Regions from separate parts of the Micromonospora sp. R77 genome, predicted to be linked through region 2. Evidence: riboswitches for the same ligand, from Rfam matches in the RefSeq annotation. Region 2 holds a riboswitch; the other holds the start of a gene.
What was found. A riboswitch is a leader RNA that binds a small molecule or an ion and turns the genes downstream of it on or off. The one in region 2 is predicted to bind cyclic di-AMP.
Positions count from the first base shown of each region.

Region 1: another riboswitch for cyclic di-AMP. It lies ahead of MRQ36_RS26815 (transglycosylase family protein); the one in region 2 lies ahead of MRQ36_RS05365 (hypothetical protein).

Region 1 is NZ_JALDST010000001.1:5,776,862-5,791,568, forward strand. Features, by position in the region: gene MRQ36_RS26780 (FadR/GntR family transcriptional regulator) at 1-408, opposite strand, end outside; gene htpG (molecular chaperone HtpG) at 543-2,444, shown strand; gene MRQ36_RS26790 (MFS transporter) at 2,499-3,920, opposite strand; gene MRQ36_RS26795 (nuclear transport factor 2 family protein) at 3,917-4,264, opposite strand; partial or broken gene MRQ36_RS34130 (ATP-binding protein) at 4,420-4,779, shown strand; gene MRQ36_RS34135 (LuxR family transcriptional regulator) at 5,735-7,069, shown strand; gene MRQ36_RS26810 (glycoside hydrolase family 3 N-terminal domain-containing protein) at 7,188-9,017, shown strand; cyclic di-AMP (ydaO/yuaA leader) riboswitch at 9,182-9,355, shown strand; gene MRQ36_RS26815 (transglycosylase family protein) at 9,356-10,051, shown strand; gene tnpA (IS200/IS605 family transposase) at 10,388-10,804, opposite strand; gene MRQ36_RS26825 (transposase) at 10,821-12,065, shown strand; gene MRQ36_RS34760 (radical SAM protein) at 12,092-12,997, shown strand; gene MRQ36_RS26835 (YbaB/EbfC family nucleoid-associated protein) at 13,092-13,523, shown strand; gene MRQ36_RS26840 (M4 family metallopeptidase) at 13,613-14,707, opposite strand, start outside.
Region 2 is NZ_JALDST010000001.1:1,208,998-1,223,704, forward strand. Features, by position in the region: gene MRQ36_RS05355 (AAA family ATPase) at 1-500, shown strand, start outside; gene MRQ36_RS05360 (cation diffusion facilitator family transporter) at 608-1,522, shown strand; cyclic di-AMP (ydaO/yuaA leader) riboswitch at 1,666-1,795, shown strand; gene MRQ36_RS05365 (hypothetical protein) at 1,800-2,873, shown strand; gene MRQ36_RS05370 (hypothetical protein) at 2,989-3,489, shown strand; gene MRQ36_RS05375 (SRPBCC family protein) at 3,492-3,953, opposite strand; gene MRQ36_RS05380 (STAS domain-containing protein) at 4,052-4,414, opposite strand; gene MRQ36_RS05385 (hypothetical protein) at 4,746-4,892, shown strand; gene MRQ36_RS05390 (hypothetical protein) at 5,022-5,423, shown strand; gene MRQ36_RS05395 (cellulose binding domain-containing protein) at 5,546-8,269, opposite strand; partial or broken gene MRQ36_RS05400 (hypothetical protein) at 8,464-10,232, opposite strand; gene MRQ36_RS05410 (BON domain-containing protein) at 10,404-11,081, shown strand; gene MRQ36_RS05415 (DsbA family protein) at 11,081-11,632, shown strand; partial or broken gene MRQ36_RS05420 (LuxR C-terminal-related transcriptional regulator) at 11,633-14,478, opposite strand; partial or broken gene MRQ36_RS05425 (hypothetical protein) at 14,644-14,707, shown strand, end outside.

The DNA of each region.
Region 1 (14,707 bases), 4.6 Mb from region 2:
GGCGGCCCGGACCAGCGCGGCGGTGACCGCCGGGTCGCCGCGCTCGGCGCAGAGCCGGGCCGCGTCGACGCCGACGCAGGCCCGCATCTCCAGCATGTCGCGGACCAGCGTCTCCACCGGGAGTACGTCCCCCGACTGGGTCAGCGACAGCGCCAGGTCGAGCCCGGCGTGCACCCGCCAGTCGAGCACCCGGGTGGCGCCGCCCTGGCTGACCCGGACCAGGCCGAGCTGCTGCAGCCGGCGCAGCGCCTCGCGGACGGCGTGCCGGTTGACCGCGAACGCGGCGGCCAGCTCCCGCTCACCGGGCAGGGTCTCGTCCGGCCGGTAGCGGCCGCTGACGATGGCGTCGCGGAGCTGGCCGAAGACGTGGTCGGAGACCGAGGCGCGGGGGACGGGGACGAAGGCCATGGGCAGCAGTGTGAGCCGCCGCACATCAACTCGTCAACTGGTTGGACCAGATCGACCCGGCCACCCTCTGCTGTCCCGGTGCACACACCTCGTATCCTGTCGCCGGAAACCCCGAGGGATGGAAGGGAGTCGGTGTGAGCGACCGGGTTGAGACGTTGGAGTTCCAGGCCGAGGCCCGTCAGCTGCTCCAGCTGATGGTCCACTCGATCTACTCGAACAAGGACGTCTTCCTGCGCGAACTCATCTCGAACGCGTCCGACGCGCTGGACAAGCTGCGGCTGGAGTCCCTGGTCGACAAGGACCTCGACGTCGACACGGCGGACCTGCACATCGAGCTGGAGATCGACAAGGACGCCCGTACGCTCACCGTGCGGGACAACGGCATCGGCATGTCCCGCGACGAGGTCGTGGGCCTGATCGGCACCATCGCCAAGTCCGGCACCGCCGAGCTGCTGCGCAAGCTGCGCGAGTCGCAGGACGCCGCCGCGTCACAGGAGCTGATCGGCCAGTTCGGCGTCGGCTTCTACGCCACCTTCATGGTCGCCGACAAGGTCACCCTGGTGACCCGGCGGGCCGGCCAGACCGGCGGCACCCGCTGGGAGTCCACCGGTGAGGGCACCTACTCCGTCGAGGCGGTCGACGAGGCCCCGCAGGGCACCTCGGTCACCCTGCACCTCAAGCCCGCCGACACCGAGGACAACCTGCACGACTACACCGCCGAGTGGACCGTCCGGGAGATCGTCAAGCGCTACTCCGACTTCATCGCCTGGCCGATCCGGATGACCGTGGAGCGCCCCGGCGAGGAGGGCGCCACCACGACCGAGACGCAGACCCTCAACTCGATGAAGGCGCTCTGGGCCCGCTCCCGCGACGAGGTCGACGAGGCCGAGTACCACGAGTTCTACAAGCACGTCGCGCGCGACTGGGCCGACCCCCTGGAGACCATCCACATGCGCGGGGAGGGCACCTTCGAGTACGAGGCGCTGCTCTTCCTGCCCTCGCACGCCCCGCTGGACCTCTTCTCCCCGCAGGGCCGGCGCGGCGTGCAGCTCTATGTCAAGCGCGTCTTCATCATGGACGACTGCGACGCGCTCATGCCGAACTACCTGCGCTTCGTCAAGGGTGTGGTGGACGCCCACGACCTGTCGCTGAACATCTCCCGGGAGATCCTCCAGCAGGACCGGCAGATCCGCGCCGTACGCCGCCGCCTGGTCAAGAAGGTGCTCGCCACCCTCACCGAGATGAAGGCCGAGCGGGCCGAGGCGTACCGGACCTTCTGGACCGAGTTCGGGCCGGTGGTCAAGGAGGGGCTGCTCGAGGACACCGACAACAGCGAGACCCTGCTGAACCTGCTGCGGCTCGCCTCCACCCACGACGCCGACGAGCCGACCACGCTGGCCGACTACGTCGCGCGGATGAAGGACGGCCAGACCGAGATCTACTACGCCACCGGCGAGTCCCGCGGCACCATCGAGAACTCGCCGCACCTGGAGGCGTTCCGCGCCAAGGGCTACGAGGTGCTGATCCTCACCGACCCGGTGGACGAGGTCTGGGTCGAGCGGGTCGGTGCGTACGACGGCAAGAGCCTGCGGTCGGTCGCCAAGGGTCAGGTCGACCTGGAGACCGAGGAGGAGAAGGCGAAGACCGAGGCGGAGCGGAAGGAGTACGCCGACCTGCTCACCTGGATGAGCGAGGCGCTCGCCGACAGCGTCAAGGAGGTCCGGCTCTCCTCCCGGCTGACCACCTCGCCGGCGTGCGTGGTCGGCGACGCCCACGACATGACGCCCACCCTGGAGAAGATGTACCGGGCGATGGGGCAGGAGGTGCCGCGGGTCAAGCGGATCCTCGAACTCAACCCCGGCCACCCGCTCGTCACCGGCCTGCGCAAGGCCCACGAGCAGGGCGCCGAGGGTGCGGCGCTGACCGAGACCGCCGAGCTGCTGTACGGCATGGCCCTGCTCGCCGAGGGCGGCGACCTGACCGACCCGGCCCGGTTCACCCGGATCCTCGCCGACCGCCTCGCCCGTACCCTCTAGTCCCGTACCGCCACGGAGCCGGCCCGGCGGGTGCCGGGCCGGCTCCGTGGCCGGTCAAGCGGTGCGTCGCGGCAGCAGCCGGACCAGCAGGGCCACCGCGACGCCCAGCGCCACCAGCACGGTCAGGCCGAGCGTGAACGCGTGCGGGAAGCCGCCGGTGCCGAGCGCGCCGTAGAACACGCTGCCGATCAGGGCCACCCCGATCGCGTTGCCGGCCTGCTGCGCCGCGGAGAGCACCCCGGAGGCGGCGGCCGCGTGCCGGGCCGCCACCCCGGCCAGCACGATCGACGGCAGCGGCGCGACCACCAGCCCCATCCCCACGCCGGCCACCGTGAGTCCCGGCACCAGCCAGCCGACCGGGTCGTGCGCGGCGAACGCGAGCAGCGCGTACCCGGCGGCGACCACCAGCGTGCCGACGGTCAGCGTCCGGCGGCCCCGCCCGGCGGCGAACCGGCCGGAGAGCACCGACGTGACCAGGTAGCCGACGCCGAGCGGCGCGAAGAGCAGCCCGGACGCGAGCGCCGACAGGCCGCGCCCGTCCTGCAGGTAGACCGCCAGCACCAGGAAGAACGACGCCATCGTGAGCTGGAAGGCCAGACTCACCAGCACCCCCACGGTGTACGCGCGGTCGCCGAACAGACCCGGGTGCACCAGGGGTGCGCCACCCCGCCGCGCCAGCCGACGCTGGCGCAGCGCGAACGCGGCGAGCGGGGGCAGGGCCGCCAGGCACCAGCTGGCCGACTCGCCGGCCACCAGCGGGTGGACCACGGCGATCAGACCGAGCGTGACCAGCACCGTACCGACCAGGTCGAGGCGGGCACCGGTCGCGGAGCGGGACTCCGGCAGCAGGCGCCGGCTGGCCGCGACGGCCGCCACCCCGATCGGCAGGTTGATCAGGAAGATGCTCCGCCAGCCGAGACCCGCGATGTCCATCCGGATCAGCAGCCCGCCGACGAGCTGCCCGAACACCGCGCCCAGCCCCACCGCGACGCCGTACGCGCTGAACGCGCGGGCCCGCCGGGCGCCGGTGTAGACGGTGGTGATGATGGCCAGCACCTGCGGCATCAGCAGCGCCGCGCCGACCCCCTGCACGACCCGGCCGGCGACCAGCACGCCCGCGGTCGGCGCCAGCCCGCACGCCGCCGAGGCGAGCGTGAACAGGCCGAGCCCCGAGGTGTACAGCCGACGCCGGCCGTACAGGTCGCCCAGTCGGCCGCCGGTGATGAGGCCGGCGGCCAGCGCCAGCCCGAACCCGGCGACCACCCACTGCACCGCCGACGGACCGGCCCGTAGGTCCACCTGGATCGACGGGATGGCCACGTTGACGATGAAGAAGTCCAGCAGCGTGACGAACGTGCCGGTCAGCAGCACCAGCAGGGCACCCCAGCCGGTGTCGGCCCGAACCGGGGTGGCGACGGTGCTCTCCGTGGCGGCCGGCGCGGCGGTGCTCGCGGGCCGCTCCTGCAGGGTCGTCATGCCGGGACCTTGTCGAGGAAGCCGTGGACCTGGGCGATCCGGCCGTCGGCGGTGAACACCGCGACGTCGAAGCCGACGACGAGCGGCTCCGCGCCGGGCGCGCCGAGGGTCCAGGTGAACCGGGCGATGTCGTGGTGGGCGTCCACCGGGCCGAGGCCGAACCGCAGCCCCGGGAACTGCCCCTGCACGGCACCGATCAGGGCGGCGATCGCCTCGCGGCCCTCGACGACCGCCAGCGGGTCGGTGTAGCGGCCGTCCTCGGCCCACACCTCGTCGATCAGCAGCCGCCGCTTCGCCGGGTCCGTCTCGTTCCAGCTCTCGATGTACCGGTCGATGACCTTCATGGTGTTCCTCCCGTTCGTTCCTTCAGCTGCCTGGAACGCTATGGCGCGGCGCCGGCCGGGAAATCTGTCACGCATCAGTACTTCTGTCCGCGCGCCTCGGTAACCTCTCGGCCATGCTGTACGGGCGGGACGCGGAGCTGGCGGTGTTGCGCACGATGCTGGACACCGTCCGCTCCGGCGGCAGCGGCGCGCTGGTGGTCCGGGGTGAGCCGGGGATCGGCAAGACCGCGCTGGTCGCGCACCTCGACACGGCCGGGCTGCGGGTGCTGGGCGGCGTGGGCGTGGAGTCCGAGGCCGAGCTGCCGTTCGCCGGCCTGCACCTGCTGCTGCACCCGGTGCTGGACCGGCTCGACGCGCTGCCGCAGGTGCAGGCCGAGGCGTTACGCGGCGCGCTGGGGTTGGCCGAGGCCGGTGCGCCGGACCGGTTCCTGGTCGGCCTCGCGGTGCTGTCGCTGCTGTCCGAGCTGGCCGACGACGGTCCGCTGCTGGCCGTCGTGGACGACGCCCAGTGGCTGGACCGGGCGTCCGCCGACGCGCTGCTGTTCGCGGCCCGCCGGCTCGGCGCCGAGCCGGTCGGCCTGCTCTTCGCCGCCCGCCCCGACGGCTTTCCGGCACCCGGGGTGCCGGAGCTGCCGCTGCGCGGGCTGAACCCGGCCGACGCGGCGGCGCTGCTGGCCGCGCACGCCACCGACCTGGACGCCGGTGCACGGTACCGGGTGCTCGCCGACGCCGTCGGAAATCCGCTGGCACTGATCGAGCTGCCGGCGGTCGCGGCGTCCGCCGGGGCGGCGCTGCCCGACCGGCTGCGCGACGCGTTCCAGGCCCGGGTCCGCACCCTGCCCGACGGCGTGCGGACCATGCTGGAGGTGCTCGCCGCCGACGACACCGGCGACCTCGGTGTGCTGCTGCGGGCGGCCGGCAAGCTGGGCGTCGGCAGCACCGACCTGGACGTCGCGGTCCGGGCCGGGCTGGTCACCGCGGACGGCACCGTGGCGTTCCGACACCCACTGGTCCGGGCCGCGGTGTGGCACGGCACGCCGCCCGGCCGGCGGATCGCCGTCCACGACGCGCTGGCCGCCGCACTGGACCGGCCGGGCGACGCCGATCGTCGGGCCTGGCACCTGGCATCGGCGACCACCCGCACCGACGAGCGGGTCGCCGCCGAGCTGGAACGCACCGCGGCGTGGGCCGGCGAGCGCAGCGACCACGCCGCCGCGGCCGCCGCGTACGAGCGGGCCGCGCAGCTCTCCGCCGAACCCGCCGCCCAGCTGCGGCGGCTCACGCTCGCCGCCGAGGCCGCCGCCGAGGCGGGCGACCTGGACCGCTCCGACGCCCTCGCCGCCCTGGCCGAGCGCCCCGGCGCCGACGATCCGGTACTGGCGGCCCGGCTGACCGCGGTGCGCGCCGCGGCGGACTTCGGCGCGGGCGCTGCCGTCCGCGCACGAGCGGCTGCTGCGTGGCGCCGACCGGGTGGCCGACACGGACCGGCACCTGGCGCTGAGCCTGCTCGTGGAGGCGCTGCACGTCGGCTGGTACGCGGGCGAGCGGCAGCTGGCGGAGTCGGTGGCGCGGTTGCGGTCGGCGCTGGTGCCCGACGACCCGCTGACCCCGCTGGCCCGGTTGTCGATGCACGCCGTCACCCCGATCGTCGGCGTGACCGACGAGGGCGGCGGGGTCGACTGGGCCGAGCCCGGCGCGGTGGCCGGGGTGGCCCGTGGGGCGGCGGACGAGCCCGGCGTCGCGATCCTCGTGGCGGGGATCGGGCTGATCCTCGGTCAGGAGACGGTCACCGTCGAGCTGGCCGAGGAGCAGGTGGAGTCGGCGCGTCGGCAGGGCCGGGTGGGCTGGCTGCCGCAGGCGTTGTTCTACCTGGCGTGCGGCTGGCAGTTCGCCGGCTGGCCGGCCCAGGCCACCGCGGCGGCACAGGAGGCCCTGGCGATCGCCCGCGACACCGACCAACGCCAGTGGATCGACCGGCTCGGCGAACCGCTGGCGTACCTGGCCGCGGTGGCCGGGGACACCGACGGGTGCCGCCGGATCACCGACGAGGCGCTCGCCCGGGTGGCGGGCGGCGACCCGGCCTGGCAGGTGCCCTGGGTGTACGCCGCACTCGGCCTGCTGGAGCTCGGTCAGGGCCGCGCGGATTCGGCGCTGATGTGGCTGGCGCCGCTGGCCGAGGGCCGGGCCCGGTTCCACGTCTCGGCCACCCGGAGCACACCGGACCTGGTCGAGGCCGCGGTGCGGGCCGGTCGGCCGGCCGAGGCGGCCGAGGCGTTCCGCCAGTACGAGCGCTGGGCCGCGCACGCACGGCAGCCGTGGATCGACGCGGTCGTGCTGCGCTGCCGGGCGTTGCTCGGCCCGGACGAGACGGCGGGTGAGTCGTACGCCGCGGCGCTGTCGGCGTACCGCCGGCTCAACCGGCCGTTCGACGAGGCCCGCACGGCGCTGCTGTACGGGGAGTGGCTGCGCCGGGCCCGCCGTCGGGCGGAGGCGCGGACCTATCTGGACGCCGCGCTGGACGGCTTCGAGAAGCTGGAAGCGGTGCCGTGGGCGGCGCGGGCGCGTACCGAGCTGGGTGCCGCCGGCACCCCGGCGCCGCACCGGCCGACCGGCCTGGCCGCCCGGCTCACCCCGCAGGAGCTGCAGATCGTCACGCTCGCTGCCAGCGGTCTGTCCAACAAGGACATCGCCACGCGGCTGTTCCTGTCCGCCCGTACGGTCGGCTATCACCTGTACAAGGCGTACCCGAAGCTCGGAGTGGTCTCCCGCGCCGAGCTGTCCGATCTGGACCTCGCGGCGGTGTGACCGCACCCGATAGCCGCATCGCCCGGCGGTTCCGGAACCGCCGCATCGTTCCTAGTCGATGAAAGCTGGCATAGGGTGCCGGTGAACGGCCTCAGCGTTCCTCCGGAAGGAGCGACCCGTGATCCGTCACCGCCGCCACCGCCCCCTCGCCCTCGTCGGCCTCCTCGTCGCGGTCACCGCCCTGGTCGCGCCCGCGCCGGCCACCGCCGCCGGCCTGCCCTACCAGGACCCGACCCTGCCCGTCGCCACCCGCGTCGCCGACCTGCTCTCCCGGATGACTTTGGACGAGAAGCTCGGCCAGATGACCCAGGCCGAGCGCGGCTCGGTCACCGCCGCCGACCTCACCACCTACCGGCTCGGCTCGCTGCTCTCCGGCGGCGGCTCCGCGCCCACGCCCAACACCGCCACCGGCTGGGCCGACATGTACGACGGCTTCCAGCGGGCCGCCCTCGCCACCCCGCTGGCCATCCCGATGATCTACGGGGTGGACGCGGTGCACGGGCACAACAACGTCCACGGCGCGACGATCTTCCCGCACAACATCGGCCTCGGCGCGACCCGCGACCCGGCCCTGGTGCAGCAGATCGGGCAGGCGGTGGCCGAGGAGGTCAGCGGCACCGGCGTCGACTGGGACTTCGCCCCCTGCCTCTGCGTGGCCCGCAACGACCGGTGGGGCCGCACCTACGAGTCGTTCGGCGAGACCCCGGACCTGCCGTCGAGCATGTCCACCCTGGTCACCGGCCTGCAGGGCAGCACCCTCGGCGGACCCACCTCGGTACTGGCCACCGCCAAGCACTACGTCGGCGACGGTGGCACCACCGGCGGCGTCGACCAGGGCGACACCCGGCTCAGCGAGGCCGACCTGCGCGCCGTCCACCTGCCGCCGTTCCAGGCCGCCGTCCAGCGCGGGGTCGGCTCGGTGATGATCTCCTACAGCAGCTGGAACGGCGTGAAGATGCACGGCAACCAGTACCTGATCACCACCGTCCTCAAGGGCGAACTCGGCTTCTCCGGCTTCGTCGTCTCGGACTGGAACGGCATCGACCAGATCGACGGCGCTGCCGGCTTCACCGCCGCCGAGGTCACCGCCGCGATCAACGCCGGCATCGACATGGTGATGGTGCCGACCGCCTGGAAGACCTTCCTCAGCACGCTCCGCGCCGAGGTGCAGAACGGCCACGTCCCGCTGAGCCGGATCGACGACGCGAACCGGCGCATCCTCACCAAGAAGTTCGAGCTGGGCCTCTTCGAGCGGCCGTACACCGACCGGAGCTGGACCCCGACGGTGGGTAACGCCGCCCACCGGGCGTTGGCCCGGCAGGCCGTCCGCGAGTCCCAGGTGCTGCTGAAGAACTCCGGCGGCGTGCTGCCGCTGGCCCGGGACAACAACAAGATCCTCGTGGCCGGCAAGAACGCCGACAACATCGGCAACTCCAGCGGCGGCTGGACCATCTCCTGGCAGGGCTCGTCCGGCGCGATCACCCCCGGCACCACCATCCTGCAGGGCATCCGCGCGGCGGTCGGTCCGACCACGACCGTCACCTACAACCAGCGCGGCACCGGCATCGACCGCAGCTACCGGGCCGCGATCGCGGTGGTCGGCGAGACGCCGTACGCCGAGGGGCAGGGCGACCGGACCGGCAGCATGAGCCTGGACCGGGACGACCTGCGGACCATCTCGACGCTGCGCAACGCGGGCGTGCCGGTGATCGTGGTGCTGGTGTCCGGCCGTCCGCTGGACATCGCCACCGAGCTGCCCCGCTGGGACGCGCTGCTGGCGTCCTGGTTGCCCGGCACCGAGGGTGCCGGGGTGGCGGACGTGCTCTTCGGCGCCGCGCCGACCGGCAAACTGCCGATGACCTGGATGAACTCGGTCAGCCAGCAGCCCATCAACGCCGGCGACGGTCAGCTGCCGCTCTTTCCCCAGGGCTTCGGCCTGACCTACTGACCACGCCCGTGGACTGTCCGACCGGGAGCTTGTAAGGCACGTTTCCGCACCCCGCAACTCGAAAACTCGTGCCGTCGCTCGGCCGGGTGAAGAACTTCACAAGAAGTGGGCGATCGCCCGAAACCGTTCCTAACGTCGTATGTGTTCGCGATCGCGGACACCACGGACCGGCAACGCCTAATCCCGCCGCCGGTCCGGAGGTACCTGGACCTCAGGCGGGAGCGGGGGACCCACACGTTCCTCGGTGCTCGACACCTCGGGGTGAAGCCGCCGACCGGCGGCCGGGCTCCTCGGCCCGAACCCGACAGCTCACCTCGTCGGCGTGGAGGAAACCACACATGGCTACTGCACACATCGGACGCCACCGCCGGACCGACGCCCGTCGGGTCGCGGTCGGCGCGCTCGTCGTCGGCGCCGCCACCGGGGCCGCCGCGATCCTCGGCCCGGTCGCGCCGGCCAGCGCGGCCAGCGTCAACTGGGACGCCGTCGCCCAGTGCGAGTCCGGCGGCAACTGGCACATCAACACCGGCAACGGCTACTACGGCGGCCTGCAGTTCAGCAAGAGCACCTGGAACGGCTACGGCGGCCAGAAGTACGCCAGCCGCGCCGACCTGGCCAGCCGCGGCGAGCAGATCGCCGTGGCCGAGAAGGTCCTCGACGGGCAGGGCATCGGCGCCTGGCCGGTCTGCGGCAAGAAGGGCGGCTCCACCAAGCACTACGCCACCAAGGACTCGGGCTCGAAGTCGAAGAAGGACTCCGGCACGAAGTCCCGTTCGGACTCCGGGCACAAGGCGAAGGCGGAGGAGCGCTCCTCGCGCAGCGAGCAGCCCGCCACCCGCAGCTACCGGCGTACCGCGCCGGCCACGGGCGGCGCCGCCGGCGCGTACGTGGTGAAGCCGGGCGACACGCTGTCGATGATCGCCGACGCGAAGGACCTCGCCGGTGGCTGGCACGCCCTGTACGAGCGCAACAAGCGCGTGGTCGGCGCCGACCCGGGTCTGATCTTCCCGGGTCAGCAGCTCCGGCTGCGCTGATCCCCGCGACCGCGCACCGGGTCCGCCCGGGTACGGATCGACCGCGAACGCCCGGCCGGGTCACCGGCCGGGCGTTCGGCCGTCCGGCCCGGTGAGTGCCGTCCGGTCGGACCGGACGAAAGGGTTTGTCCGGGCCGGACCGGGGCATCCGGGAGCATGTCGTCCGTCGTCGAGGACCCGCCGCTGCCGACGCACCTCCAGTTGGAGATCACCTCGGCCTGCAACCTGCGCTGCCTGATGTGCCTGGTGCGCTACCGGAATGCGGGCCAGTGCTCCGGCCTTCTGGCCGGGGGTGAAGGCCCGCGTTGGGAGGGCCGTCAAGGCTCGAGCAGTGTCTTAAGCTCGACGGTTCTGCTGTTCGATGTACTGCTTCAGGACGCTCGGCGGTGGCCCGTCGATGGATCCGGCGAAGTACGAGCCTGACCACAGTTTGGTGTCCCGGTAGTAGTGGGGCGCGAGGTCGGGGAACTCCTGTCGTAGGCGGCGCGAGGACACGCCTTTGAGCGAGTTGACCAGCCGGGCCACGGCCATCTTGGGTGGGTAGTTGACCAGTAGGTGGACGTGGTCGTTGTCGCCGTTGAACTCGATGAGTTCGGCTTCGAAGTCACGGCACACGTCCCGCATGATCGTCTCCATGCGGGACAGGTGCGGGTCGGTAAACACCTTGTGGCGGTACTTTGTCACGAAGACCAAGTGGACGTGCATTGCGAAAACACAGTGCCTGCCGGTGCGGATGCCTTCGAGCTCTGCCATAAACCAAGATGGTACGGTGCTGTTTGTGCAGCTCCGTTACCGCTACCGCGTCTACCCGACGCCCGGCCAGCAGATCGCACTGGCTCGGGCGTTCGGGTGCGCACGGGTGGTGTTCAACGACGGGCTGCGCGCACGGCAGCAGGCACACGAGGCCGGCTTGCCGTACATCTCAGACGGCGACCTGTCCAAGCAGGTGATTACGCGGGCGAAGCTGACGCCGCAGCGGGCGTGGCTGGGCGAGGTCTCGGCGGTCGTGCTGCAACAGGCCTTGGCCGACCTGAATACCGCATACCGCAACTTCTTCGCCTGGGTCACAGGCAGGCGCAAGGGTCGCAGGGTCGCCCCGCCGCGGTTTCGGTCGCGTAAGGACAACCGGCAGGCGATCAGGTTCACCAGGAACTCCCGGTTCAAGGTTCTCGACAACGGCCGCCTGCGCCTGCCGAAGATCGGCGACCTGGAGGTGCGCTGGTCACGTGCCCTGCCGTCCGATCCGTCGTCGGTGGCGATCATCCGGGATGTGGCGGGCCGGTACTTCGCTTCATTCGTGGTGACCACGGGCGAGGAGGAGACGCTGCCGCCGGTCGAGTCCGAGGTTGGTATCGATCTCGGGCTGATGCATTTCGCCGTCCTGTCGGACGGTACGAAGGTGACCGCGCCGAGATTCCTGCGTCGGGCCGCCCGCAAGCTCAAGCGGCTGCAACAGGCACTGTCCCGCAAGCAGAAGGGCAGCAACAACCGGAAGAAGGCGGTTATCAAGGTGGCACGGGCGCACGCCCGGGTGGCCGACACCAGGCGGGACTGGCAGCACAAGCTGTCTACGGCGATCATCCGCGACAACCAAGCGGTGTACGTCGAGGACTTGTGCGTTGCCGGTCTCGGCCGGACCAGGCTCGCGAAGTCCGTGCACGACGCCGGGTGGGCCGCCTTCACCGGCATGTTGGAGTACAAGGCCGCCCGGTACGGGCGCACTTTCGGCGGGGTGAACCGGTGGTTCCCGTCCACCCGGATGTGCTCGGCATGTGGCCGCGTCAACGAGAAGATGGGGCTGAACGTCCGGTCGTGGGACTGCCCCTGCGGCAGCCGCCACGACCGGGACCACAACGCCGCCAAGAACGTGTTGGCCGCCGGACAGGCGGACAACTCAAACGACCGTGGAGCGCAGGTAAGACCGGGACCCGTCCCGGCACCGCGCCGCGAAGCGGTAACCCACCCGGACGCCGCGCGGTCCACGCGCAGCGTGGAGGGAACCTCCGTCCTTTAGGACGGAGAGGATGTCAACGACCGCCGGTGAACAAGCTGGCCGGTGCGATGGCCCCGGAGCTGTTCGACCGGATCGTGGCCGACGTGCCGGGGCTGCGCCGGCTCACCCTTCAAGGGCTCGGCGAGCCGCTGCTCTCGCCCCACCTGGGCGACATGATCGACACGGCGGTCGGGCGGGGCATCACGGTCGGGTTCAACACCAACGCGACCCTGCTGCACCGGCGGCGCGCCGAGGAGTTCGTCGCCAGCGGGGTGGACTGGCTGCACGTCTCGCTCGACGGCGCCCGCGCGGCGGCGTACGAGCGGGTCCGGGACGGGGCGAGCATCGACACGGTGGTGGCCAACCTCGCCGGCCTGGTCGAGGCGAAGCGGGCGGCGGGCAGTGCCACCCCCTGGATCCGGGTGGTCTTCGTCGCCATGCGCGACACCGTCGCGGAACTGCCGGACCTGGTTCGCCTGCTCGGTCGGGTCGGGGTGGACGAGCTGCACGTGCAGAACCTGTCGCACAGCTTCTCCGACGCCGATCCCGCCGGTCGCTATGCGGAGATCCGCGAGTTCACCGCCGACCAGGCGCTGTGGACGGGGGTGGACACCGAGCGGGCCGCCGTACTGTTCCGGCAGGCCGTCGACGTGGCGCGGGAGACCGGCGTGCGGCTGCGGCTGCCGCACCCCGGCGCGGCGCCGGACGCACCGCGGACCTCCGGGCCGGGCTGCTCGTGGCCCTGGGACGCGGCCTACGTCACCAGTGCCGGCGTGGTGCAGCCGTGCTGCATGGTGATGGGTGACGACCGGGTGCGGTTGGGCCGGCTGGACGAGCGGTCGTTCCCGGAGATCTGGCACGGCGAGGAGTACCGCCGGTTCCGGCGCCGCCTGGCCGGCGACACGCCGCCGTCGGTGTGCCGGGGCTGTTCCCTCTACCGGCGCACCTTCTGACCCGTCGGGCGTCGTCGGCGCGGCACGGCGTGCCGGGTGCCCGACGGGTTGCTATCGTCACCCTGCTCGGCCCGAACGTGAAGAAAGCGCGGCTATGACCAACGAACCGATCACCGCAGCCGCGACCCTCGACGACCTGCTCACCAGCACACAGCAGATGCTCGCGGTGCTGCGGTCGCAGGCCGTGGAGCCGGCCGACGGCGATGCCGTGGCCCTGCTGCGGGCGGAGGGGACGGCCGCCGATGGGCAGGTGACGGCGACCGTCGTGCAGGGTGGCCGGTTGGCGTCGCTCACCGTCGACGAGGACCTGCTGGGGCAGGGCGCCGAGGCGCTCTGCGGTCATGTGGTGCGGGCCGTCAATGCCGCTCTCACCGAGCTCGACGAGCGGGTCAGCGAGTCCGCGCGGGCCGACGTTGATGCCCTGGCGGCCCGGTTGGGCGGGGTGCGGGAGCCGTCCGCGCGGCAGATGGCGATGTTCAGCCAGGCCATGGACGACGTGGCCGCCCGACTCCACCGGGACCGCTGAGCCCACCCGTCGGCACGCTCGATCGCCGCTCCGGACACGACGAAGCGGCCGGCCGTCTGGAGGACGACGACCGGCCGCTTCGTTGGTGATCAGCTCAGGGTGAGCGCGGTGTCGTCGACGACGAAGGAGGTCTGCAGGGAGCTGTCCTCCACGCCGCTGAACGAGATGGTGGCGGTGGTGCCGGCCAGCGACGAGACGTCGAAGGACTTGAGCACGTAGCCGGCCGCCGCGTTCACGTTCGAGTACGTCGCCAGGGTGGTGGCGCCGGCCTTGACGGTCAGCTTGTCGTAGGCGGTGGTACCCGACTCGGCGGTGTCGATGTGCAGGTAGAAGGAGAGCGTCGCCCGGCAACCGGCCGGGATGCTCACCGACTGCGACAGGGTGTCGGTGTGGGTCGAGCCGTAGCCGTCCATCCAGGCCTTGTACGAGCCGCCGTGCGCGGCCTGGCTGGTGGAGTTGGTGATGACGCCCGAGGAGGCGGTCCAGTTCACGTTGCCGGACTCGAAGCCGGGGTTTGCCAGCTTCTGGCCGGAGCAGCCGCCCGACGGCGGGGTGGTCGTGGTGGTCGGGGTCGGCGTGGTGCCGCCGGAGCAGGTCGGGTCGCCCGACTGCGCCGGCACGCTGACGGCGTCCCAGGCGGCCTTGACCGTGTTGAACTCGGTGCAGCTGGTCGGGTACAGGTTCTTCGCCGCCTGCAGCGTCCAGGTGCGGTACTTCAGGTAGGACGAGGAGGTGGTCTTCAGCAACATCGCGTTGTACATGATCTTGATGGCCTTCTGGATGCCCAGGCCGGTCACGGTGCTGCTGTTGCAGGTCGGGCTGGTCGGCTGGCCGTTGGTCGGGTTGGTGCCCATGGCCAGCAGGTAGAACCAGTGGTTGCCCGGACCGGCGGCGGCGTGCACCTCGGTGCTCGGGATGCTGCTGGAGTAGCAGTTGGCGTCACCCAGCGCCGACGGGTTGTACATGTTGCGGATCGGGCCGCTGCCCACCAGGTTGATCTTCTCGCCGACCAGGAAGTCGGGAGCGTCGTAGGTGGACGGCTCGTTGGCGTACCACTCGGTGGCCGCGCCGAAGGTGTCGGCCACGAACTCCTGGGTGCCGTTGCCGGAGATGCCACCCGGGGTGTGGTCGTCGATGCCGTGGCCGATCTCGTGCGCCACCACGTCCATCGAGCCGATCCACTG
Region 2 (14,707 bases):
CGGAGGAGCTGACCCGGGCGCGGGACCAGGCGTTGGGGCGGCGACGCCGGCACCAGTTCACGTTGACCACCAACTACCGCAACTCGGCGGAGATCTTCGCGGTGGCGGCGGCGGAGATCCGCCGGCTGTACCCGGACCTGCCGCTGCCCACGGCGGTCCGGTCCACCGGGGTCGAACCGGTCGAGCGGACCGTGCCGGCCGCCGCGCTGCCGGCCGCGACGGTCGAGGCGGCGGGCGCGCTGCTGGCCGAGGTGGAGGGAACGGTCGGCGTGATCACGCCGGTGCCGCGCCGGGACGAGGTGGCCGGCTGGCTGGGCGACCTGGGCGGCTCCCGGCTCCAGGTGGTGACCAGCCTCCAGGCCAAGGGCATGGAGTACGACGGCGTGGTGCTGGTCGCGCCGGGCGAGATCCGGGCGGACCCGGGGTCGGGGGTACGGACGCTCTACGTGGCGCTGTCCCGGGCCACCCAGCGGCTGACCACGATCGACCCGACGGGCTGAGTCGCCCCACCGGCAGTTGTGGCGGCGGTTGCCGGACGTTCACTTGCACACATAGCAATGTGAACATAGATTGGGTCGGGCTCGGCCGAGGGACGGAGGGTGTGGGAGTGGGCGCAGGTCACGACCACAGCGGCGCGATCACCAACGCCGCGCACCGGCACCGGGGCCGGCTCTGGGCCGCGTTCGGGGTCCTCGCCGCACTGATGGTGGTCGAGGCGGTCGCCGCGTTCGCCACCGGCTCGCTGGCGCTGCTCTCCGACGCCGGGCACATGTTCACCGACGTGCTGGGCATCGGCATGGCGCTCGCCGCGATCACCGCCACCCGGCGCGCCGACACCGACCCGCAGCGCACCTTCGGGCTCTATCGGCTGGAGGTGCTGGCCGCCCTCGCCAACGCCGTGCTGCTCGGCGGGGTCGCGGTCTACGTGCTGGTCGAGGCGGTCCGCCGGTTCGGCTCGCCACCCGAGGTGCTGGCCGGGCCGATGCTCGCCGTGGCGGCGCTCGGCCTGCTCGCCAACCTGGTCGCCTTCGCCCTGCTGCGGGCCGGGGCGCAGGAGAGCATCAACCTGCGCGGGGCCTACCTGGAGGTGCTGGGCGACCTGCTCGGCTCGCTCGGCGTGATCGGGGCCGCGCTGGTCATCGCGCTCACCGACTGGTGGTGGGCGGACCCGGTGGTGGCGGTCGCCATCGGCGTGTTCATCCTGCCGCGTACCTGGCGGCTGGGCCGGGCGGCGGTCCGCATCCTGGTCCAGGCCGCCCCGGAGCACCTCCAGGTGACCGCGGTGCACGACCGGCTCGCCGCGGTCCCCGGCGTGGCCGAGGTGCACGACCTGCACGTCTGGACGCTGACCTCGGGCATGGAGGTGGCCTCCGCGCACCTGACCATGACCCCGGGGGCCGAGGTGGGCGACGTGCTGGCGGCGGCGCGTACGGCGTTGCACGAGGACTTCCACATCGATCACGCCACGTTGCAGATCGAACCCGGAGCGTCGGCCGGGGCCTGTGGTGCGGTGGAGTGGTAATTAGCACACGCTTAAATCTCTGTGGTTATTGTGGTGCTATGCCGGTTTTGGCTCGTTCGAGCAGGGCCGCGTACCGAGCCTGCCCGGCATCACGCCGGTAGGCTCGACCGCGGCCTCCGCCGGGCGGCGCCCTCCGGCGCCTGCGGTGGCCGCCGCCTAATCGCCGCAGGGCGAGCCGGGGAACCATGTTCGTGGGGTGCATCCGCGTCAGCGGTAGGGATCTTCCGTCCCGAACCCGTCAGCTAACCCGGTCGGCGGCTGACGGAAGGACATGTGCATGCCATCAGTGGCACCAGTACGACGGACGGCCGCGCGGCTGGCGGCCCTGCTCGTCGCGACGCTCGCCCTCGGCGTCGCGGTCGCGCCGGTCTCCCCCGCGGGGGCCGCCCCGCTGCGCGTCGCCGCCCCCGGCGACGACGAGGGCGGCACCCCGGCGCTGCGCGCCCAACTCGACGCGGCCAGCAAGGGCTGGCTGGAGGCGAAGGCCGCGCTGGCCCGCTCGGTCAAGCGGCAGCAGCAGCTCAACGCGCAGCTCACGACCGTCGAGGCGGAGCTGGCCAACCGGGACGCCAACGTCGGTGAGATCGCCGGGGTGGCGTACCGGACCGGGCGGCTCAGCGCGGCGTCGGCGCTGCTCAACAGCAGCAGCCCGGACGGCTTCATGGACCGTGCGGCGGCGTTGGACCAGGTCGCCGCGCACGAGGACCGGGCGCTGCGCGAACTGATCCAGACCCGCGACGAGGCCACCCGCACCCGGACCGCGCTCGGCATCGAGATCCAGGAGCAGCGCAAGCAGGTCTCGGTGATGGACAAGCGCAAGCAGCAGGCCGAACGCGCCCTCGAGGTGGCGAACGACAAGGCCGAGAGCGCCCGCGACGCCGACAGCGGCAGCACCGGCAACCGGGGCACGTCCAACGCCGACGCCACCCCGGCACCGCGCAACTCGGACGGCTCCTGGCCGCCCGAGTCGTGCAGCGTGGACGACCCGACCCCGGCCGACGGCTGCATCACCCCGCGCACCCTGCACGCGCTCCGGCAGGCCCAGGCGGCCGGCTTCAAGCGGTACGTCTCCTGCCACCGGCCGAGCGGGTCGGGTGAGCACCCGAAGGGCCGGGCCTGCGACTTCGCCGCGCAGACCGACGGCTTCGGCGGCGTCGCCTCCGGCGGGGACCGGACGTACGGCGACAACCTGTCGGCGTACTTCATCCGCAACGCCGACCCGCTGGCGGTGCTCTACGTGATCTGGTTCAAGCGGATCTGGCTGCCGAGCAGCGGTTGGAAGGCGTACAGCGGCGGCAACGGCGACCCGTCCAGCGACCACACCAACCACGTGCACCTGTCCGTCTACTGACCCCGGCCGCCGGCCTGCCCGAGGTGGGGCGGGCCGGCGGCTACGTCCCGGGACGTACCCCGGATGTCGCCGCCGGGCCCACGACGACGCGCTCCGCACGGGCGAGCATCGGGGCATGAGGCGACTCTCCCCGACCGCCCGCAAGGCCCTGCTGACCCTGCACCTGGTCACCTCGCTGGGCTGGCTCGGCGCGGACCTGGCGCTGCTCACCCTGGGGATCGCCGGGCTGCGCGGCGCCGCACCGGAGGCGGTCTATCCAACCGCCGGGCTGGTGGTCACCTGGCTCTTCGCGCCGCTGAGCGTGCTGGTCTGGCTGGTCGGCGTGGCCGGCGCGCTGCTCACCCCGTGGGGACTGCTGCGCTGGCGCTGGGTGCTGGTGAAGTTCGCCCTCACCACGGTCATGCTCGGCCTGGTCCTGCTGCTGCTCACCCCCAGGGTGCGGCGGCTCGGGGAGCTGGGGGCGGCGGCGTCGGACCACCTGCGGGCGGACCTGGTGATCGCCCCGACCGTCTCCAGCACGCTGCTGGTCGTGGCAACCGTGCTCTCCACCTACAAGCCGTGGGGGCGGCTGCGCCGGCCCGCGCCTCGGCCGGTCGCCGCCGGCCGGCGCGGCTGAGGTCAGGCGGGGCCGTCCGGACCACGGTCGAGCACCGCGCCGAGCCGGCTGGCCAGCCCGAGGTGGGCCGCCCGGGCCTGCCGGAAGGCGTAGCCGAAGAGCGGTGCCGGTGCGGTCAGCGTGATCTCGACGTCGATCCGGACCACGCCGCCCGGCTCGTCGCGCAGCCGGGTGTGGTTGCGCACCGTGGTGGCCGGTCGTTGCCGGGCCACCGTCACCACCTCGTCGTCGGTGGCGATCAGCACGTCGGCCTGGTAGGTCACCGGGAAGCGCAGCGGGCCGACCGCCAGCCGGTCGGTGATCGCGTAGCTGGCCAGCACGCCCGGACGGGGCGCCAGCCGGCGGACGCCGACGATCAGCGGGTGCAGCTCCGCCTGCCGGGACGGATCGGCGAGCAACGCCACCGCCTCCGCCCGGGAGCAGCGCGCCTGGACGGTGTAGCTGAACGTGTCCCGCCTGCCCACACCGTCTCCTCACCGTGGCCGGTCCGCACGATCGTCCCGTACGCCGGGCGGGCTGGCAACGGCCGGACGGTCTCCCGCCGGACGGGTGGCGCGGGCGCTCAGGCGCCGGGCAGCACCTCGCGGGTGGCGAGGCCGGCGAGGTAGGGCTCCGGGGCGCCGAAGAGACCGAGCAGCCCGGTGACCCAGAGCTGCCGGTGCACGAACCGGCTGGGCTCGGTGACGACCAGCTTCACGCCGCTGACCTCAGCGGTCTGGAAGCCGGCCACCATGGCGCTGATCCCGACGGAGTCGATGAAGGTGACCAGCCGCATGTTCAGCTCGATCCGGGAGGGACGGCCCTTGGCGAGCACCTCGGCGATCGCTTCGCGCACCTCGTACGCGGTGTCGACGTCGATCTCCCCGCGCGGGGCGATCTCGATGACACCACCCGACAGAACCGACTTCACGATCGACAGGCTCACGCGAGCACCTCCACTCGCCCGTATCGGGCGCCTCATCAGTACGCGGGCCGCGACCGAGAGTATTCCTCCGACGGCCTCGGTCGCCACCCCTCGGGATGAGCAATTCGCGGACTGGGCACAACGGGCGTGCCGTATCCGGACCTTCCGGACTGCAATTTTCCCGCTGGCAGCTTTCCACTCTGCCACGACGGACCGGGTTCGGTCGATCCGCCGGACCAGGGTAGCGGGCCGGCACCGGTCCGCCGCGCACCCGGCACGCGCGGCGCGTAAGGGTGATTGACGGCACTTCCTAGCATCGGGCGGACACCATCCGCCGTGGAGAGGAAGATCGATGCTCAGGAGACTGCTCGGGCTCGCCGGCGTCGGCGCGCTGCTCACCCTCGTCCTGGCGTGCGGCTTCGGTGGCGCGGGGGACGACGACGATGACGACGGCGACGACGACTTCGCCCGAAGCACCGCGGTGACCTCGGTCCGCTGAGCCGAGCGTCACGCAGGTTTGCGCCGGTGCCCGAGTGGGCACTGGCGCGGTGAACCGACAGTCCCGCGCCGGACGGCCACCGGAGTCCGAAGTGGCGGCCGGGCTCTGGCACCCGAGGAGGTAGGCACGATGTTCGGAACCAACCTGCTGGATCGCCGCAAGCCGGAGCGGATCGCGGACCAGGCGTGGCAGAACCTGGTCTCCGCCGTGAGCTCCGCCGGTGACAGCGTCCGGGACACCGCCCGGTCCGCCCGCCGCGGCGGTTCCGGTTTCGCCGACGACGCCACCGACCTGGTCGGCTCCGCCGCCGACGAGGCCCGGCGCCGGGCCACCCTCGCCTTCGACGCGCTCGCCGGACGCCGTCCGGCGCTGCCGTGGACGCTGCTGATCAGCGCCGCGCTGGTCGGCGCGGCGATCGGCTGGGCCGCCGGAACGGCTGCCCGGGCCGCCGGCAGCCGGGACCGGACCACCGACGACATCGAGTTCGTGGACGTGGACCGGCCGAACTCCCCGGTCGGCCTCGACGGCTGACCCACCCGACCACGAACGGCGGTGCCCCCTTCCGCGGGGCACCGCCGTTCGCGTGTCACCGACCGCACCGGCGGCGGGTGGCCGCCCCGCAGCTGACGGGACGACCACCGCGTCCGCACCGGTCAGCGACTGGTGCAGGTCACCGCCGGTACGCCGTTGGTGCCGGTCCAGCTGCCGAGGAAGCCGACGCTGGTGCTGCCGCCGACCCCCAGGTTGCCGTTCCAGCCGAGGTCCTTCACCGACACGGTCGCCCCGCTCTGGGTGTACGAGCCGTTCCAGAGCTGGGTGATCTTCTGCCCGTTCGGGAAGGTCCAGCCGAGCGTCCAGCCGGCGATCGGGGCGGTGCCGGAGTTGCGCACCGTCACCTCGGCCTGGAACCCGCCCGACCAGGAGTTGGTCACCGCGTACGTCGCCGCGCAGCCACTGGACGGCGGCGGGGTCGTCGGCGTCGGGCTCGGCGAGGTCGGGGTCGGGCTGGGCGAGCTGGGCGTCGGGCTCGGCGAGGTGGGCGTCGGGCTCGGTGCCGTCGGGGTCGGGCTGGCCGAGGTCGGCGTCGGGCCGGGGGTGCCGCCGAGCCGGTCGGCGACCAGGATGCCCCGGCCGTTGGTGCCGAGGTAGACCCGCCCGTAGACCCGGGGGTCACCGGTCAGGGCGTCACCGGCGTTGCCGTACTGGTGCTGGTCGTCGTTGATCCGCACCCAGCTCCCGCCGGCGTTGTCGGACCGGAACACCCCACGCGTGCCGTCCACCGTGCCGATGACGAACACCGCCGGGTGGGTCTGGCCGGGTGCCGCCTTGCCGAAGCCGACGTTGCCGGCGGCACCGACCGCGGCGAGCTTGGTGAAGCTGGCGCCGCCGTCGGTCGAGCGCCACAGCCCGCCGGAGCCGGTCACCCAGAGCTCCCCCTCCTGACCGGGAACGGCCTTGAACCGGCCGGACGTCGGCAGCCCGGTGGCGGCGGTCGCGGTGAAGCTCGCCCCGCCGTTGGTGCTGGCGTAGACCTTGCCGCCGCTGAAGCCGTAGAACCGGTTCGGGTTGACCCGGTCGGCGGCGATCTGCGCGTTCGCCGGGATGCCGGTGGCGGCGGACCAGGAGGTGCCGAAGCCGACCGAGTGGACGACGGCCGCGCCGGCGTCACCCGGGGCCCAGAGGAAGCGGCTGCCGTCGGCCGCCGCGGCGACCGCGCCGCCGTCGGTGAGGCCGGCCGGCTCGCTGCCCTGGAACCAGGTGGTGCCGCCGTCGGTGGAGAAGGCGACGTGGCTGTCCCCCGGTCGGTCGGCGTCCTTGAAGCTACCGGCGCGGACGATCACGCTCGGCTTCGTCTCCGCGTAGTCCAGGTCGTGCGGCCCCCAACCGGGGTTGGTGTACGTCCAGCCGGGCACGGTGTCCAGGTCGTCGTGCCTGAAGCCGGAGATGTCACCGAGGGCGCTGAGCAGCGGCGCACCCGAGGGCGGGCTGATCAGGTCGAGCACGGCGGTCTCCTCCAGCCCCTTGACCATCGGGGTGATGGTGAACTGGCCGCCGGTGTCCCACTTGGTCAGGTCGGTGGTGCCGTAGACGGTCGCGCCGGTGCCGTACATCATCCGGTTCGAGTCGAACGGGTCGATCTCGATCGACTCGTTCATCCAGCCCAGCTTCGGCGAGGTGTCCGGCGGGGCGGGGTTGGCGTTGCCGAAGGTCAGCCACGGCACCGAGGAGGCGTCCATCTTGTAGCGGAAGCTGCGGTTCGGGTAGGAGGTCCAGTCCCAGATGCGGGTCCAGGTGGCACCGCCGTCGGTGCTGCGCCAGAAGACCGCGTCCGGCCACCAGGAGACCTGGGTGCCCACCATCAGGGTGTTCGGGTGCTGCCGGTCGATGGTCAGGCCGGAGTAGCCGAAGGTGTCGTCGGTGCTGGTCGACGGGACCGGGCTGATCCGGGTCCACGCGCCGCTGGTCCGGCTGAACTTCCACACGTCGCCCTTGCCGCCGTCGTACGGGCCGCCGGTGTCGCTGGTGGCGAGGTAGAGGTAGCCGCCCACCGGGTCCACCACACCCTTGTGGGCGATGAAGCCGGTGGGGGCGCCGGGGATCGCCTGCCAGGTGGCGCCCGCGTCGGTGGAGCGGTAGACCGGGTTGGCCTTGTCCGCCACGCCGACGTAGATGGTCTTCGTGGCGGTGCCGGCCGTACCGGTGCTCTTGTCGAAGCTGACCCAGACGATGCCCTGGTTGTCGGCGCCGGTGGAGGGATAGTTGCCGACGTTGGGGAAGCTGGTCACCTTGCCCCAGGTGGCACCGTAGTCGGTGCTGCGCCACAACCCGTTGCCGCTGGGCGCACCCAGATAGAGCACGCTGTTGCGGTTCGGGTCGACCGTCAGCCGCTCGCCCATCCCCCGGCCGGGCATGTTCCCGCCGAGGTGGAACGGCAGTTCGCTGGCCTGCCAGGTGGCGCCCTTGTCGGCCGAGCGCAGGATCGCCCCGTTGTTCGGGTCCCAGCCGTTGGTGTACATGCCGGCCGCGACGTACACCCGGTTGGTCTGGACCGGGTCGGTGGCCAGGCTGACCACGCCGTTCCAGCCCCACTTGTCGGCGCCCACCCAGTCCAGCAGCGGCGTCCACGAGCGGGTCGCCTGCTCCCACCGGTACGCGCCCCCGATGTCGGTCCGGGCGTAGATCAGGTTCTTCTCGGTGGGGTTGAAGACGATGCCGGGGACGAAGCCGCCGCCGTCGATCCGGACGTTGCGCCAGGTGTACGGCTCGGCCGAGGCGGCGGCGGCCGACGGGACGGGTGCGGCGGCGAACTGGACGGCGACGGCGGCCGCCGTGGCTGCCAGCGCGGCTGCGACCGCGCCGGCGAGACTTCTACGCATGGTGGCGTTCCTCTCGGGGTTTCCCGGTGGTGGGACGGGAACGACGCGCGGCGGTCGGCGAACGACCGTGCCCGGTGGCGACGTCGGGGTGGGAGCTGCCCAGGCTCCGGTCTCGGCGCGCTGGCTCCGGCAGCCGAGGAACCTCACCCTATTCGCTGCAACCGATTGCATGGAAGCGCTCCCATGCACCGTCCTCAATCGAGGTGGTAGACCCAGCCGTCGCCCACCCGCTCCCGGCGGATCCCCAACCCTTCCACCGGCCGGTCCGCCGCGTCCCGCCACGGCGTGTCCGCCGCGTAGCCGGGCAGCAGCACCACCGTCCGCACCCCGACCGCCCGCAGGTAGGCCACCGAACCGGCGTCCGGGAAGGTCGCACTCGCCGCCCGGATCCGCTCCTGGCTCGCCGGGGTGAACGACGCCAGCCCGTTGACCACCGGCGGGAAGCCGTCCGTCGACCAGAGCATCACGTGGAACTCGCGGGTGCCCCCGCTGGGCAGCACCAGGGCCGGACCGGCCAGCCCGCGCAGCGCCGCCGGCTCGGTCGGCACCGGCACGTGCGGGGTGGTGTTCACCCCCTCCACCAGCACCAGCAGCACCGGCAGCACCAGCGCCCAACGGGCCCAGCGCCGCCAGCCCGCCACCCCCGGCGGCAGCTCCGACCGGCGTACCGTCAACGCCCCGGCCGCCAGCAGCCCGAGCAGCAGCGTGGTCCAGAGCACCAGCCGGCCCGGGGTGCGGATCCCGTCCCAGCCGGGCACGTGCTCGACGAGCGTGACGTAGCCGGGATCGCCGTCCCCGCCCAGCGTGGTGCCCGCCGCCAGCGCCCCGCTGACCAACACGCCCACCGCCAGCGCCACCCGGTGCCGGACTCGCCACACCGAGAAGAAGAGCCCGGCCACGGCCAGCCCGAGCAGCACCATCCCGGGCAGCAGGGTCATCTCGGTGGGAAAGCCCAACCCGGCCCGCGCCGCCGCGTGCGGCCCACCCCAGAGCCAGGACTCCGCCGGCGCGGTGACGAAACCGCGTACCGGCGGGGAGAACATGGCGATCTGGGCGACCGTCCGCCGGCCCTGCGGATGCCGGGCCACCACCTCGAAGTACGGCGCGGCCATCAGCAGGGTCACCCCGGCGAACCCGGTGGCGCCGGCCAGATCGGCCAGGAGCAGCCCGCGCGGGAACACCGGCCGGGCCCGCCGCCGCCACCACGACCGGGCGTAGCCGGCCGCCGCGCCGAGGCAGAGCAGACCCAGCGCGTACGCGAGGGCAGGCCGATGCCGAACCCGAGGGTGACCTGCCACGCGGCGACCGCCCAGCCGGCCCCCGCCCAGCCGGGACGGACCCGGTCCGGCCGGTAGCCCCGGCGCAGCGACCAGCCGTGCCCCCGGGCCAGCATGGCCAGCGCCAGGGCGATCCCGCCCACGCTGAGCACGTGCAGGTGCCCCGCCTGGGCCAGCTTCCACGGCGCGTACGCGAACGACGCCCCGGCCACCGCCGCGCCGGCCCGCCCCGCCCCCACCTGCCGGGCCAGCGCGTACGCCCCGACGAAGGCCAGCGCGTGCACCAGCACGTAGAGCACGTTGTAGCGGGCGACCGCCGCCACCGGCCCGGTCCCCACCATGCCGGCCGGGGCGAACCCGAGCAGGGTGTCCGAGTAGGCGTAGGTCCAGGGCTCCGGGAAGAACGTGTTGGAGTGCCAGACCCGCCCCGGATCGGTGCTCAGCGCGTGCCCGCCCCAGGCGATCTGCCACGCCTGCAACGTCGGGTCACCGGTGTCCTGCGGCAGCGTGCCGGTGACGTCCCGCAGCGTCGGCCAGGTCAGCACGGCGGCCAGCAGCAGCGCGCCGCACACCGTCAGCGTCCACTCGTGCCCCACCGCGTGCCCGGCCACCCGGGCCGTCCCGCGCCACCACCTGCTCGACCCGCCCGGCTCTCCGGCCGCGACCCGCCGCACCACCACCCGCATCCCACGCCTCCCCGCCCCCGCCGCCCCAGATCGTCCCCCACCCCGACCCCGACGTCACCCCCGGCGGGTGAGGGCGGGTCACCCCCGCCGGCGACACGATCGGGAGCGGCGGGCGGCGGCCGGAGACCCCGCGTCCGCTGCGCGAACCCGAGTCGAGGAAGGGAGCCGGCGATGGTCACCGCCACGATCACCCGTACCGACCAGGACATCCAGTCCGACGTGCTCGACGAACTGACCTGGGAGCCCCGGGTCCGGCCGAACGAGATCGGCGTGACCGTCTCCGACGGGGTGGTGACCCTGACCGGCTGGGTGGACAGCTATGCCAAGAAGTGGGCCGCCGAGCGGGCCGCGCACCGGGTGGCCCGGGTCCGCGCGGTCGCCAACGACCTCGCCGTCCGGATCGGCACCGGGGCCGCCAAGAGCGACCCGGAGATCGCCACCGCGGCGGTCCGCACCCTCGAGTGGGACGCCTTCGTGCCGGTCGAGACCCTCGACGTCACCGTGGCCGACGGCTGGGTCACCCTGCACGGCCAGGTCGAGTGGGAATACCAGCGGCGGGCCGCCGAACGCTCGGTGAGCCGGTTGACCGGGGTCCGGGGGGTCAGCAACGGCATCACCGTCCGGCCCGGGATGGCCGCCGACACCCGGGACCTCGCCGAACGGATCGTGGACGCGCTGGCCCGCAACCAGGCGACCGAGGCCGAGGGCATCAGCATCCGGGTGCACGGCGACACGGTGGTGCTGGCGGGGCTGGTCCACTCCGTACCGGAACGGGAGGAGATCGAGCGGGTGGTCTGGTCCGCGCCGGGCATCCGCGAGGTGCACAACCACGTCACGGTGGGGGCCTGATGACCACGCCACTGCAGGTCACCACCGCGCGGTTGCGGACCCCGGTGACCGGGACGGACCACGCCCGCGGGCCGGTCGACGCGCCGGTCACCATCGTCGAGTACGGCGACTTCCAGTGCCCGTTCTGCGGCGCCGCCCACCGGAACCTGACGGAGCTGCTGCGCCAGCGCGGGGAACTGGTCCGGCTGGTCTACCGGCACTTCCCGATCGCCAACGTGCACCCGTACGCGGAGAGCGCCGCCGAGGCGACCGAGGCGGCCGGCCGGCGGGGCCGGTTCTGGGAGTTGCACGACTGGCTCTACGAGCACCAGGACCAGCTCGACCCGGTGCACCTCTCGCTCGGCGTCGAGCAGCTCGGCCTGCCGCCGGACGAGGTCAGCGCGGAGGTCGACCAGCGGGTGCACGCCGACCGGGTGCGGCAGGACTTCGTCGGCGGCATCCGCAGCGGGGTGAACGCCTCCCCGACCCTGTTCGTCAACGACGACCGCTACGACGGCGGCTACGACCTGGCGGACCTGCTCGCCGCCGTGGACGCGGCGGCCAACCCCTGATCAGATCAACCGCAGCTCACGGGCCCGCCGGACCGCCTCGCGCCGGCGGGTCGCGTCGAGCTTGCGGTAGATGTTCCGCACGTGGGTCTTCACCGTGTTGACCGACAGCGACAGCTCGCCGGCGATCTCCACGTTGGACAGGATGCTCTGCAGGTAACGCAGGATGGTCAGCTCCCGCTCGGTGAGCGGCTCGTCCAGGGCCCGGCCCGGCCGCGCGGACGGCGTCTCGTCCGCGTCGTGCTCGTCCACGCCCCGGACCAGGTCACGCACCGTCGCCCAGTGCGCCGTACCGGAGTCGAGGTGCGCGGCGAGCAGGTCGCGTACCCCCGGCTCGCCCCGGGTGAGGACCCGCCGGCAGCCCTCGGGCGCGGCCAGGTCGAGCACCTGTTCCAGGGTCCGGCCGGCCCGCCGCTCGTCGCCGTCCGCACGGGCCAGCACCGCGTCGAGCAGCCCGGCGGCGAGGCGTACCGGCAGCGGCCACGACCCGGCGTCCGGTGCCGACCAGTCGGGCAGCGCCCGACCGGCGGCCCGCCGGTCGCCAGCGCGCAGCTCGACCCGGGCCGCCGCCACCTGCAGCACGGCCGCCGCCGGCCCGTCCGGGTCCGCGTCCCGCAGCGCGTCCGCGAGCCGGGTACGGGCGGTGTCCAGGTCGCCGACGGCGGCGCGGAGCTGCGCCTCGGCGGCGGTCAGCCAGACGGCCGGCTCCCCGGCCGACGACTGGGCGGCGGCGGCCAGCGCGTGCAGGGCCGCGGCCTCCTCGCCCCGCTCGGCGAGCAGCTCCGCCTCGCAGAGCGCGGCGAGCGGGCCGCCCCGGCTCGACCCCGGCCCGACCGGCCAGGGCGAGCTGCGCCGCCGCCTCGGTCGGCTCGTCCCGCTGCAGCGCCACCACCGCCAGCGCCAGGTACGCGTGCCCACAGTCCACCCGGCCCGACCAGCCCTGGCAGGGCGGCATGGCCAGCACCTCCCGCGCGGTCCGCTCGGCGGCCCGCAGCCGGCCCCGTACCGCGTCGAGCAGCGCCGCGCGGCTGGCACAGACCAGCTCGGTACGGGCCCGGCCGGTCTGCCGGGCGGCCGACAGCGCGCGAGCGAACCGGTCCCCGGCGGCGCGCAGCCGGCCCTGTGCCAGCTCCACCAGGCCGAGCGCCGTACCGGCCACCGCCCGCGCGTCCGCGTCCTCCCCGGCCCCGGCCCGGGGATCGTCCCCGGTCCGGGCGCGCCACGGGTGGCGAGCAGCCGGGCGGCGGCCCGGCGTACCTGCCCGTGGTCGCCGGTCAGCCGGGCCAGGGCGAGCTCCACCGCGTCGGCCAGCCGACGGAACCGGTCCCGGCGGGGGACGGGCAGGTCCCGGGCGTACCCGACGGCGGTCCGCAGGTGCCCGGCGGCCGCGTCGACGTCCCCTGCGTACGCCCGCTCCGCCGCGCGGGCCAGGGCCAGTTCCGGGTCCCGGCGCAGCGCCTCGACGGGCGGTTCACCGGGTGGCGGGGCGACCGGACGTCCCGCTCGTGCAGGGCCAGCTCCGGCCACTCGGCGATCAGCAGCTCGGTGGCCCGGTCCCACTCCCCGGCGGCCAGCGCGTGCCGCAGCGCGTCGGCCGGGCGACCGTTCCCGGCGTACCACCTGGCCGCCCGGCGGTGCAGGTCGCGCAGCTCGTCGGCAGGGAGCCGGCCCAGCTCGGCGCGGAGCAGGTCGGCCAGGAGCGGCTGGCACCGGTACCAGGGCGGGTCGCTGTCGTCGTGGTGCAGGAAGCCACCGCCGCGGGCCAGGTCGGCGAGGCGCTGCCCGGCGTCGGCGCGGTCGCCGACCGCACCGGCCAGGTCGGCGCAGACGGTGTCCGCGACGGCGCTGCGCAACAGCAGGTCCCGGTCGTCCGGGTCGAGCGGGCCGAGCACCTCCTCGCGCAGGTAACCGGCCACGTCCGGGTGGTCCCCGCCGAACCGCTCCACCGCGCGGGCCGGATCCGGCTCGGCACGCAGGGCCAGCGCGGCCAGCCGCAGCCCGGCCGGCCAGCCACCGGTGCGCTCCCGCAGCCGGGGCACCACGGCGGCGGGCAGCCGGACCCCGTGCGCGACCAGCAGGTCGGCAACCTCGTCGTCGGTGAGTGCCAGCTCGTCCGGGCCCACCTCGGTCAGCTCCCCGGCCAGCCGCCAGCGGTGCAGCGCCGGCGGCAACCCGGTCCGCGCGCCCACCACCAGCCGCAACCGCCGCTCGGCGTGGCGCAGCAGGAACGCCAGCCCGGCCAGCGCCGCCGGGTCGGTGACCCGGTGCAGGTCGTCCAGGACCAGCAGCACCGGTCGTTCCCGGGCGGCCAGCGCGGCGGCGAGCCGTTCCAGCTGGTCGGGCCGGGGCGGGGTGTCCGGCGCCGGGGGCCCGTCCTCCGGTCCGCCGTCGACGGCGGAGCGGAGCGCCGCCGCCAGGTAGGACCAGAGCCGGGACCCGGTGTCGCCCTCCTCCACCCCGACCCAGGCCGGTGGTGTCGCGCTCTGCCGGGCCCAGGAGGCGAGCAGGGTGGTCTTGCCCCAACCGGCCGGCGCGCGGACCAGGGTGACCGGTCCAATCACCCCCTGCTCCAGCCGGTCCAGCAGGCGGGGCCGCAGCAGCAGCGGCTCCGGGAGCGCGGGCGGCGACAGCCGCGACGCCAGCAGCGGCGGCGCGCCCTCCACGGACGGCAGGCTCGCCGCGGACGGCGCGGTCTTCAAGGACGGCGCGGTCTCCGCGGACGGCGCGGTCTCCACGGACGGCGCGGTCTCCACGGACGGCGGGCTCGCCCTGACCGGCGCGGTCTCCCCGATCGGTGCACGCGACGGACCCGACGGCGCGTCGGTCACCCGGCTGCGCTGCTCCGGCATGCGGCCCCTCCCCGTCGTGCCCGCCCCCGTCGTGCCGGCAGCGGTTACCCGGCCCGGCCGGGTTCACCCCTTCAGGGCGAGCCGGCTTCCCCGGTGGCCCGGACGGTGGAGGGACGCGGGCGGCCGGCCCCGGCCGCCGGTGACCCGGGACGAGGCGAGGGGCGGGTGACACGGATGGGACGGCTGGCCGGTGGCGGGATCGCGGTGGCGGTGGCGGCCGCCGGGGCGG